DNA from 3 places in the Pseudoalteromonas sp. SR41-1 genome. Region 1 is predicted to be linked to each of the others. Evidence: predicted binding sites of a transcription regulator. Region 1 holds the regulator's gene; each other region holds the start of a gene.

Evidence for each region. Region 1 encodes sigma-54, which starts transcription at its own class of promoters, with help from an activator protein. Its sites were predicted from a motif close to GTTGGCACGNNNNTNGNNT; they were not measured.
Region 2: the regulator sigma-54 is predicted to act here: its motif matches at 1,688-1,706, upstream of H5118_RS17195 (TorF family putative porin).
Region 3: the regulator sigma-54 is predicted to act here: its motif matches at 1,922-1,940, upstream of H5118_RS18230 (EF-hand domain-containing protein).

Annotation. Positions count from the first base shown of each region.
Region 1 covers NZ_JACJEK010000002.1:18,695-22,155, forward strand. Annotated here, with positions in the region: gene rapZ (RNase adapter RapZ) at 1-42, opposite strand, end outside; gene ptsN (PTS IIA-like nitrogen regulatory protein PtsN) at 61-513, opposite strand; gene hpf (ribosome hibernation promoting factor) at 518-805, opposite strand; gene H5118_RS01555 (RNA polymerase factor sigma-54) at 832-2,331, opposite strand; gene lptB (LPS export ABC transporter ATP-binding protein) at 2,401-3,126, opposite strand; gene lptA (lipopolysaccharide transport periplasmic protein LptA) at 3,123-3,461, opposite strand, start outside.
Region 2 covers NZ_JACJEK010000022.1:12,077-15,537, reverse strand. Annotated here, with positions in the region: gene H5118_RS17210 (M1 family aminopeptidase) at 1-21, shown strand, start outside; gene H5118_RS17205 (Bor family protein) at 205-516, shown strand; gene H5118_RS17200 (Bor/Iss family lipoprotein) at 513-848, shown strand; gene H5118_RS17195 (TorF family putative porin) at 903-1,589, opposite strand; gene H5118_RS17190 (hypothetical protein) at 1,866-3,029, opposite strand; gene H5118_RS17185 (helix-turn-helix transcriptional regulator) at 3,185-3,385, opposite strand; gene H5118_RS17180 (hypothetical protein) at 3,394-3,461, opposite strand, start outside.
Region 3 covers NZ_JACJEK010000025.1:9,021-12,481, reverse strand. Annotated here, with positions in the region: gene H5118_RS18240 (TrkH family potassium uptake protein) at 1-850, shown strand, start outside; gene H5118_RS18235 (flagellar brake protein) at 896-1,555, shown strand; gene H5118_RS18230 (EF-hand domain-containing protein) at 2,021-2,233, shown strand; gene H5118_RS18225 (calmodulin) at 2,374-2,586, shown strand; gene H5118_RS18220 (EF-hand domain-containing protein) at 2,650-2,865, shown strand; gene trkA (Trk system potassium transporter TrkA) at 2,947-3,461, opposite strand, start outside.

The DNA.
Region 1 (3,461 bases):
CTTTCCAGAACCAGAACGGCCGCTTATGATAATTAACTCCATTTAACACCCTTTATAAAACTATGATTGATCGACAATAACTTGGTAAAGCTCAGTATCAGATTTTGCACTGCGTAACTGTTTACAAAAATCTTTGTTGTTTAGTTTATCAGCAATGGTTGCTAGAGTCTTTAAGTGCTGCTGGTTATCGCCATCTGGTACGATGAGTGCGACAAAAATATCAACAGGGCGATTATCGATTGCATCAAAGTTTATTGGAGTTTCGCTAACGAGCACTAAAGCCAAAGGCTCTTCTGCACCGCTCATTCTTCCATGAGGAATAGCAATGCCACGTCCTATACCTGTACTACCTAATTTCTCTCTGCTCATTAAAGCATTAAGAATATCTTGTTGCGGTAAATACGGAAGTTTGTCGTGAGCAAGTTCGCTAATGAACTCTAAAATTCTTTTTTTGCTATTAAAAAGGACCGCAGCTTTGCTGCAGTCCTGGCATATAAGTGAACTTAATTTCATCATATTAGTGTCGAGCAAGCTTCTCTTTGTGTTTGATTACTTGGCGATCGAGCTTGTCGATCAACGAGTCAATAGCGGCATACATATCTTGATGTTCTGTAGAGGCAAATAGCTCAGCACCGCTTACGTGTATTGTGGCTTCTGCTTTTTGATTTAATTTTTCTACATCGAGAATGACATGAACATTGTTAATATGATCAGAGTGTCTTTCAAGCTTCGCAAATTTAGTATTAATATAGTCTCTTAGTGAATCGGTTAATTCTACGTGACGACCAGTTAAGTTTAGTTGCATAAGCATTACCCTCTTAGTTTAGCGTCTTAAATCAGACTTTTACGCTGATTTGACGGTGGAATAGCAAGAGATTCGCGGTATTTTGCGATTGTACGTCTCGCTACTTTAATTCCTTGCTCAGCCAATATATCCGCTATTTTGCTATCACTCAATGGTTTTGCTGAGTTTTCTGCTGCGATTAATTTTCGGATAAGCGCACGTATTGCTGTAGATGAACATTCACCACCGTTTTCAGTACTTACATGGCTTGAGAAAAAATATTTAAGCTCAAATATACCACGGGGTGTATGCATGTACTTTTGAGTAGTTACGCGAGAAATTGTCGATTCGTGCATTTCTACCATTTCAGCAACATCATTTAAAACCATTGGTTTCATGGCTTCAGGGCCATGTTCAAAAAAGCCTTGTTGTTGCTTAACAATACAATTAGTAACTTTTAATAGCGTGTCGTTTCTACTTTCTAAGCTTTTAATAAACCATTTAGCTTCTTGTAAATGTGAGCGAATAAACTGGCTGTCGCCACTTGATTTTACAGTGCGAGACATTGCTGCGTATTGGCTATTGACACGAATTTTAGGCATGCTATCTGGGTTTAATTCGACAACCCAGCGGCCTTTAATTTTTTTAACTGACACATCAGGAATAACATACTCAGATTCTTCCCTTACAATAGTATCTGCAGGTTTTGGGTTGAGAGTATGTATTAGTGTAATTACTTCTTTAAGCTCTTCTTCTTTGAGCTTCGTTTTTTTCATTAATGTACGATAGTCGCGAGCTGCTAATAGATCAATATGCTCGGTTAAAATCATTTTCGTTTCATTAATATAAGGTGTTTCTTTATCAAATTGATTAAGCTGAATACACAAACACTCTTGTAAACTACGTGCAGCAATACCAACAGGATCAAACAGTTGGATGCGTTTTAATACCGCTTCAATTTCATCAAGTTCGACTTCGTTATCATCTTCGTTTTCTTGATTAAAGCTTTCTAAAATCTCTTCGCAGCTTAGTGTTAAAATACCTGAATCATCGACAGCTTCTACAATAGCAATAGCAATAGCTTCGTCTGTAGGGCTAAATGGCGTTAGTTGTAATTGCCACATTAAATACTCATGGAGCGTTTCAGTAGAGGCGCCTTGGTATATTGATTCGTCTTCAGGCATTGGACCTGATGAGGCTGCAGGAGCGGCACTCATGTACTCATCCCAACTGACATCCATAGCCATGTCGTCACTTAGCGTGTCTTTTGCAAGTGCTTCACCAGTATCTTGTTCGTATTCGCTCGGAGCATCATCAGCAGATGCGCTAACAGTTATGTCATCGGTATCAGCTTTTTGCTCGTTTTTACCAGCAGCGTCTTCGGAATAGTCTGCCTCTTCAACCTCTAATAGTGGATTACTGTCGAGAGCTTCTTGTATTTCTTGCTGGAGATCCAATGTACTGAGTTGCAACAAACGAATAGCTTGTTGCAACTGTGGAGTCATTGTAAGTTGCTGGCCCATGCGCAGCTGTAGTGATTGCCTCATGTATCTCTAACAATCCTTTTATGTTGTTATAATTAATACTAGCAGATGCTTAAAGACATGGCGTAAATGTTACAGCCTAAATTGCTCGCCTAAGTAAACATCGCGTACTGTTTTATCATTTAATACGTGTTCTGGAGTACCTGATGCAATCAGCTCCCCATGAGAAACAATGTAGGCTTTTTCACAAACATCAAGGGTCTCTCTTACGTTATGGTCGGTAATTAATACACCAATCCCACGATTTTTAAGATGTTCTATTATTTTCTTTATATCTAATACCGAAATAGGGTCAACACCGGCAAACGGTTCATCCAGTAATATAAATTTAGGATCTGCTGCCAGCGCTCGTGCTATTTCTACACGACGACGTTCTCCCCCCGATAATGCCATACCTTGGCTATCACGAATGTGTTGTATGCTAAATTCATCTAATAAGTTATTGAGCGTGTCTTCTCTGGCTTGTTTATTTAGTTCTTTGCGCGTTTCTAAAATGGCCATTAAGTTTTGATAAACAGTCAGCTTTCTAAAAATCGATGACTCTTGTGGTAAGTAGCCTATGCCTAATCTAGCACGACTATGCATAGGTAAAAGAGTAATATCGTTATCATCAATAGATATTTTACCTTTGTCGCTAGGAACAAGCCCTACAATCATATAAAAAGTCGTTGTTTTACCAGCACCGTTAGGGCCAAGTAAGCCAACTATACTGCCAGCTTGTACTTCAAGGCCGACGTTTTTTACAACTTCACGACCTTTATAGCTTTTTGCTAATAGTTCTGCTTTTAATGTGCTCATGGTTGACCTTTATCGCCTTTTTTACTTTTTTTAGTTTCGATCGGTACTAAAATTGTGTGAACGCGGTCAGTTGAGTTTTCATCTTTTTCGGCACTGATGAGCTGCTGCTCTATGTCGTAGGTAATGCTTTTAGCATTTATTTTTTGTCCGGCTTGCGATACTTGTGCATTACCAACAAGCGTTAAAAAACGCTTAGATACATCATAACGTACTTCGTCAGCACTGGCGCTCATAGTCGTGCCGTCTGATTGCTTTTCTTCAAAGTGCGCAGGGCTACCTGTGGCAATTAATAATTGTTTATTATCACCAAGTTCATCACGTTTGTGTACTTCGAG
Region 2 (3,461 bases), on a different contig from region 1:
AACAACTTAGCTAAGTTTTAAAGTCTATTTATTTACTAACCACTTAAACTGACTACTTTAAAGGCCGCATTTATGCGGCCTTTATGTGTAATAAACTGTATAAAACTTCATAGCGTTTCTACATATTCCCCACAGCTTTTTACGCTAATATTTTATGTTCTCTTATAAAGTTACCTTACTGGTATTTAGTTTATAAGGAAGAGTATGAAACCATTAATTATAGGGGCGATAGCATTAAGCCTCAGTGCTTGTTCTGCGGTAACCATTCAGCCACGGGCAACAGCAAAAATAACGAGCCAAGCTAATTACGAAGATAGCCGCCCATTTTATTTATGGGGATTAGTGGGTGAGCAGCGGGTAGACGTAAAACAAATATGTTCAAATACACCGGTTATTCAAATGCAGTCACAGCAAACGTTTAGTGATGGAGCGCTGAGTTTAATTACGCTTGGAATATACTCGCCTCATACCATTAAAGTGTGGTGCCAAGAGCAAGTACTAGGGGAGGCATTATGAGCATCAAGCTATTTGCAGCCGGTTGCACACTGATTATTTTAACGGGGTGTACAAATATTTACTTTGATAACGGTATGCAGAGCAAAGTAAGCAATAAGACGCTAAAAAGTTCACAGTGGCATCATAATTTTGCACTTGCGTTGTACGAGGGATCAGAGCCGTTAGATTTAACAAAACATTGCCCACAAGGGGAGTGGCAAAGCGTTCATACGTATAAATCGTTTACTAATGGTTTAGCTGAGGTGGTTGTGAATCAAATTGGCCCAGCTTGGTACCCTAAAACAGTAGAAGTACAATGTAATAAGGTACCATTTAAAGCAAAACAGCTATAAAACTAGAAAAGGGCCAAAAGGCCCTTCGTGTCGCAGCAAGTAACACATTCTTTCTTATAAATTAAAGTCTACAGAATAAGCAACGTAAGCTTTAATATCTGAGTCATCCATATCTGTATCAGATAAACCAAAAGTGAAACCATCTTTCGAAATTGATACACCGTAATCTAAGATATTATCATCGCCAATAAAGTCACCAGAGTAGTGGCCTAAGTGAAGTGCCATTTCAGTGCCGTTACTGCCAACAGCAAAACCGTAGTCAGCTGTCAGGTAAAGTGAATCACCAAAGTCTGTACCATCACCACTTGCAGCTGATGTTGCAAGTACTGAAGCACCAAATGTAAAGCCTTCAACACTGATGCTACCGTAAATTTCAGAGAAATCTGCGTCAGCTTCAGAAGCTGCATCTGGGTAAGCGTAATAAATATAGCCAACATCATAGCTAACGCTTTCGTTAATGTCGCCACCAAAGCCTGCATATAAATCAAGCTCATATGTCATTTCATCTGCCCACGATGCATTTGAAGCCCAAGTACCTGTATAAAAGCCCGATTCATTGGCGTAATCAATACCGCCTGAAATAGCTGCATCGCCCCCAGTTTGCTCTTGACCACGCCATAAGTAGTTTGATGTTGCCGCTGCATTAGCTGTTACTTCAGCATGTACGGCTGTTGATGTTAAAGATGTTGCGCCCATTAATGCTATAGCACTTATAGCGATGGTTTTTTTTAGTTTTAGCATGTCCATTTCCCGTTATATGATTTTTGCTCGCCAAGGTTTTTATTATGTATTCGGAACCTTTAGGCTGACGGCTTTTTATTGTTTAACTAACGGGATAATTGCACTGTATGTGCCAGCTTCATTATTTTTTATTAAAAATTATTTTTATACATTAAAAACATGGGCTTGTATTTTATAGATTGAGATGAGAGATGGTATGTAGGAAGATGTTGCGCACACTGCTGGTGCATAAATTAACCTAGCCGCACCATAAAAGTACGGCTAAATTAGAAGTTTTTAGCCAAATATAGTGCGCATAAGGCTAATTGTTTCGTTTACACTACGACCTTTTTGAACTTCACTCACAATTGAATCGCGCTTACTGCGAATGTGCTCAGGAATATCGTCAGCAGCAAGTGCGCGGTCTACTAAAATTTCTGCAGACTCTTTACCTCTACGCTGAGTTTTACCTGTCGTAGTTGTAGTTCGTTTAGGCTTACTTAACAGTTTGATGTAGTTAGAGTTATCTGGTGTTTTAGCATCAGCATAGTGAAAGAAACATGGGATTAGTGCTTTAATAGCAACTAATTGTTCTTCTAACTCATTACTAGGTTTAGCCATTTTGTACCATGACATAGCTTGAATACCTTTTACAATATCTTGCCAGTAACGCTCAAAATCACTATTTTTTAGTTTAGAAACACCAAGGGCACCGCATAATGCATCTAATCGATTGTTTGTGATCGGAGTAAATATATCAGGGCGACGCATTGCAAGTAGTCGTGTTGCAGGCGCAAGTGTTGGTTTTTCATTATTGTCGGTGAATATTTTTGAATAAGCAGCAACAAATTGTTGATATTCGTATTGAGTAATGTCACCTTCAAGTGGAATATTTACTAGTGCATCGTCAAAGGCACCTGGTAAATCGCCAAGCATTTGATGAAAACTCTTCGCACTTTTTGTTGATGCAAACCATTCAACGTCAAAGTTGTATGTGCTTGGATCAAGTGATGCCATGTGCTTACCGCTAAACGCAAGTAAATCTTCAGGAATCATATCTTTAAGAGATTGTTCACGAATGCTTTTAATGTAATCTACTAAGCGAAGCTGTTCATCAAGAGCAATAACGTCTTTGTGTTGTTCTACAAATACACTTACTACAGGCCACGGAGCAATACGTAAAGTTTTAACCTGTAAAAAGCTGATAGCTGAAATAAGCTGATCGTGTAGCTTCTTAAGTACTGGTAATTGCTGCGGCTCTAGTAAGTCGTAGTTCATACGATCTCTGCTTGCACTTAGCAATTCGTAACACCAAGGTAAAAAATCATCAGGGTGGTTTTCTACTTTCACGGCCATAAGGTTAAGGCTTAATTCTGAAGATTGCTTCAGAATGTTCTGATAGATTTGATTTTCTTGTTCGCCTAGCGTCATTTTTGACGGTGAAATTAGCAGTTTTTTCATGCCTTGTAGAATCTCCGGTTTAGATATATATTTTTTTGCTGGTCTATTTTAGCGCAATTACGCTAATAACAACAGCGCTGTCCTCCATACGTTGTAATTGAAGTAGCTAAATCGGTGTTTTTGCTAATAGAATGAGACTAACGCTTTAACATGTATCAATCATTTTTATCTAGTACAAAGAGACTTTCAACTGAGGTATTAAAATGCTTTGCTATTTTTAGAGCAATTATTACCGAAGGGGTAAACCGGTTTGTTTCTACGGTACTTATTGTTTTGCGCGACACGTTAATAGCATCAGCAAGTTCTTGTTGTGAAAGCCCAGCTTCTTTTCGGTACTTTGCTATGTTATTTTGCATTTCCTCTCCTAATCACGATTTTGCCAAAGTAATGAAGCGCCGTATATTAAACTCATTACAGCAAGGTAAAATGTAG
Region 3 (3,461 bases), on a different contig from region 1:
GGCTGCGGGAATGGAGTGGTTTGATGCTATATGCCATGCATTCTCAACGGTGGCAATAGGTGGTTTTTCTACTTACGACGCCTCCATGGGGCACTTTGACAGCCCTGTAATTAACTTTATTTGTGTGTTCTTTTTAATTATTGCCGCTGTTAACTTCTCCCTGCATTACGCCGCAGTGGCGAGCCGAAATATACAAGTTTATATTAGAGACCCAGAGTTTAAGGTGTTTTTGTGTATTCAATTAGCGCTGGTGGTTATTTGTTTTACCGTACTTTCCTCTAACGAAATATTTGCTAATGGCGATGAAACCCTCGATCAGGCGTTATTTCAAGCTGTTTCAATGAGTACAACAGCAGGCTTTGCTACTGATAACTTTTCAACATGGCCTTTGTTTTTACCTATTTTACTTATATTTTCGAGCTTTATTGGTGGCTGTGCAGGCTCTACCGGTGGTGGTATGAAAGTAGTGCGCGTATTTTTACTTTATTTGCAGGGCGTGCGTGAGCTCAATCGTTTAGTGCACCCACGGGCTATATATTCAATCAAGCTGGGTCGTAAGGCGTTGCCAGACAAAGTAGTAGAAGCCGTGTGGGGATTTTTCTCTGCATATGCGCTTGTATTTATTATTATCATGTTAGCGCTTATGGGCACGGGTATGGATAACATAACTGCGTTCTCAGCCACTGCGGCTTGTTTAAATAACTTAGGGCCTGGCTTAGGAGATGTAGCGTCGCATTATGGTGCTATAACCGATGGTGCTAAATGGTTGCTTACTATTGCAATGGTGTTTGGTCGCCTAGAAATATTTACTTTATTAGTGTTATTTACGCCTACATTTTGGCGTGGATAAACGAGCGGCTTAAGTTTTAAATTACAAAATATTGGAAAAAGGGATATGCCAACAAATTTAGAAAAGCTAAAGCATATAGGTGTAGGCAGTTTAGTTGACCTAGAAATATTAACACCTACAAGCAGTAAGCGTGTTAAAACTGAATTAGTTGGTTTACTCGATAAACAGTTTATTATTTTAAATTATCCCAATGCTAAGCGTTTACCTGCAGCGAGTGACTATTTACGTGATGGTGTAATGGTTGTTGTAAGAGCACTGATTGAAGGCAGTGGCGGGCAAGTTATTGCGTTTCGCCAGCAAATTATGTCAGTAGCCTCTCATCCCGCTAAACTCGTCTTTATTAATTTTCCTAAGCAAGTGCAGCTATTTGCGCTACGCTCGCAAACACGCATACCTACCTTGTTACCTGCAAAGCTAAAACTAAGTGACGATAGAGTGCTTGAAGGCCTTATTAAGGACATTTCACTCACTGGTGTAATGTTTGATATTAGAGGCGATCAGCAAGCTGAAGGTATTAAAGATATGCAATGCACTGTCGTACTCAATAGTAGTGATAAAGATTTTGAAGGTGAAATTTGCAGTGTTAAAGAGCATGTCGCAGGTGTGCACTGCGGAATTAAGCTACTAGCAAGCGAGGATGAAATGAAAACCTTTATGAAAGAGCATTTTATAGACCCATCTGCGCTTGAGCCCACCGTTGACTAAATCGTTTTTCGCTTATTTGCAACAAAATGTCGTTTTACGTGAGTATTTATAAAGTGTTTTTTTGTTTTTATATAATTAAAAATATTATTCAGATAAAACAATGTTTTACGTATTTTTTGTTATGGCTTGTTTTTTGTTGTTATAGCTACTTCGTTAAAATTAACCTTAATTATTTTTTAAAATCCCTCCTTTTATAGCTCTACATTTTAAAATGTATCTTTTTATATAAACATAACTAGTTGTTTTTAATGACTTTAGTTTTTCACCTCTAAAGCGTGTTGCGAAAAGGCAACAGTAATGACTCTGAAAATTCCTACTTATTGTACGTATTCTTTTTAACTTCTTGAAATTTAATGGCTTTTCAATGTTGGCATTTAAGTTGTAATAGTCAGGGTGTACTGAACGAAATCGTGATTCAAAGTGAAACACTTAATCGCACACACATAAATTTGAAGGATACATATTATGAAAAGCATTAATAAAACTTTAGCACTTATCGCTATTGCATCTTCTTCAGCCGCTTTTGCAGCAACAGATTTTGACACACTTGATGTAGACGGCAGTGGCACAATTAGCCAAGCAGAAGCATCAGTAGACGCAAAATTAATGAGCATGTTTTCTGAGCTTGATACTGACCAAAATGGTGAGTTATCAAAAGAAGAATTTTCAGAAGCTTAATTAAAAAGTATTTATCCTGAGTGGCCAAAGACAACCTAAGTAGGCAAGGGAGCTTACGAAAGAGGATAACAAGGAAGTGAAAAATTACGTTTTAAGTTAAACGAAGCAATTTTTTTGATAGAACATTGAAGGATTAAGTTATGAAACATTTAAATAAAGCATTAGCACTTATAGTACTAGCATCTTCTTCAGCTGCATTTGCAGCATCAGATTTTGACAGCCTTGATATTGATGGTAGCGGCACAATTAGCCCAAGCGAAGCGGCAGTCGATACCGATTTAATGGCTGAATTTATTGAGCTAGACACAGATGGTAGCGGCGAGCTTTCTAAAGAAGAGTTCTCTAATTACTAATTAAACATTTTTCACAGTCAGGGATCTTTGAAAAGGACTTCCCATATTACTAGGAATATTATTATGAAAACATTCAATACAACACTTGCAGTTATCGTTTTAGCATCTTCATCAGCAGCATATGCTGCAGTAGATTTTGCCTCTTTTGATGCAGATGGCGACGGTGCGATTTCAATGGAAGAAGCGAAGGTTAACCCTCAACTTGTGAAGATTTTTGATGATTTAGATACTGATGGAAATGGTGAAATCTCTAAAGAAGAGTTTTCAAAGGTACAGTAATCAATATTCGAAGATACTCCACTAAAGCCGCCTTAGTCAGCGGCTTTTTTGTATTTTAAATTAACTAATTAGCGTAACTAGTTAAAGGAATATAGCACTTACTTGGAATAGTTTTTCTACAACGGTAATATGTTTTTTGTCGATTAAAAACATAATGACATGATCGCCCGACATAATAATTGTATCATCGTGAGCTATCAGTACATCGTCATTACGTACTATTGCGCCAATAGTTGTACCCGCTGGAAGTTTTATGTCGGCAATCGCGCGACCAACAACTTTAGATGTGCTTTCATCACCATGAGCAACCGCTTCTATGGCTTCTGCCGCACCTTTACGCAGTGAATACACATTAACAATATCACCACGGCGTACGTGCGTTAATAACGCTGATATTGTTGCTTGTTGTGGCGATATGGCAATGTCTATTTCGCCGCCTTGTACCAAATCAACGTAAGCACCACGCTGGATAAGCACCATGGTTTTCTGTGCGCCCATACGTTTTGCAAGCATGGCTGACATAATGTTTGCTTCATCGTCGTTGGTTACGGCAATAAACACATCTACTTGTTCAATATGCTCTTCTGAGAGCAGTT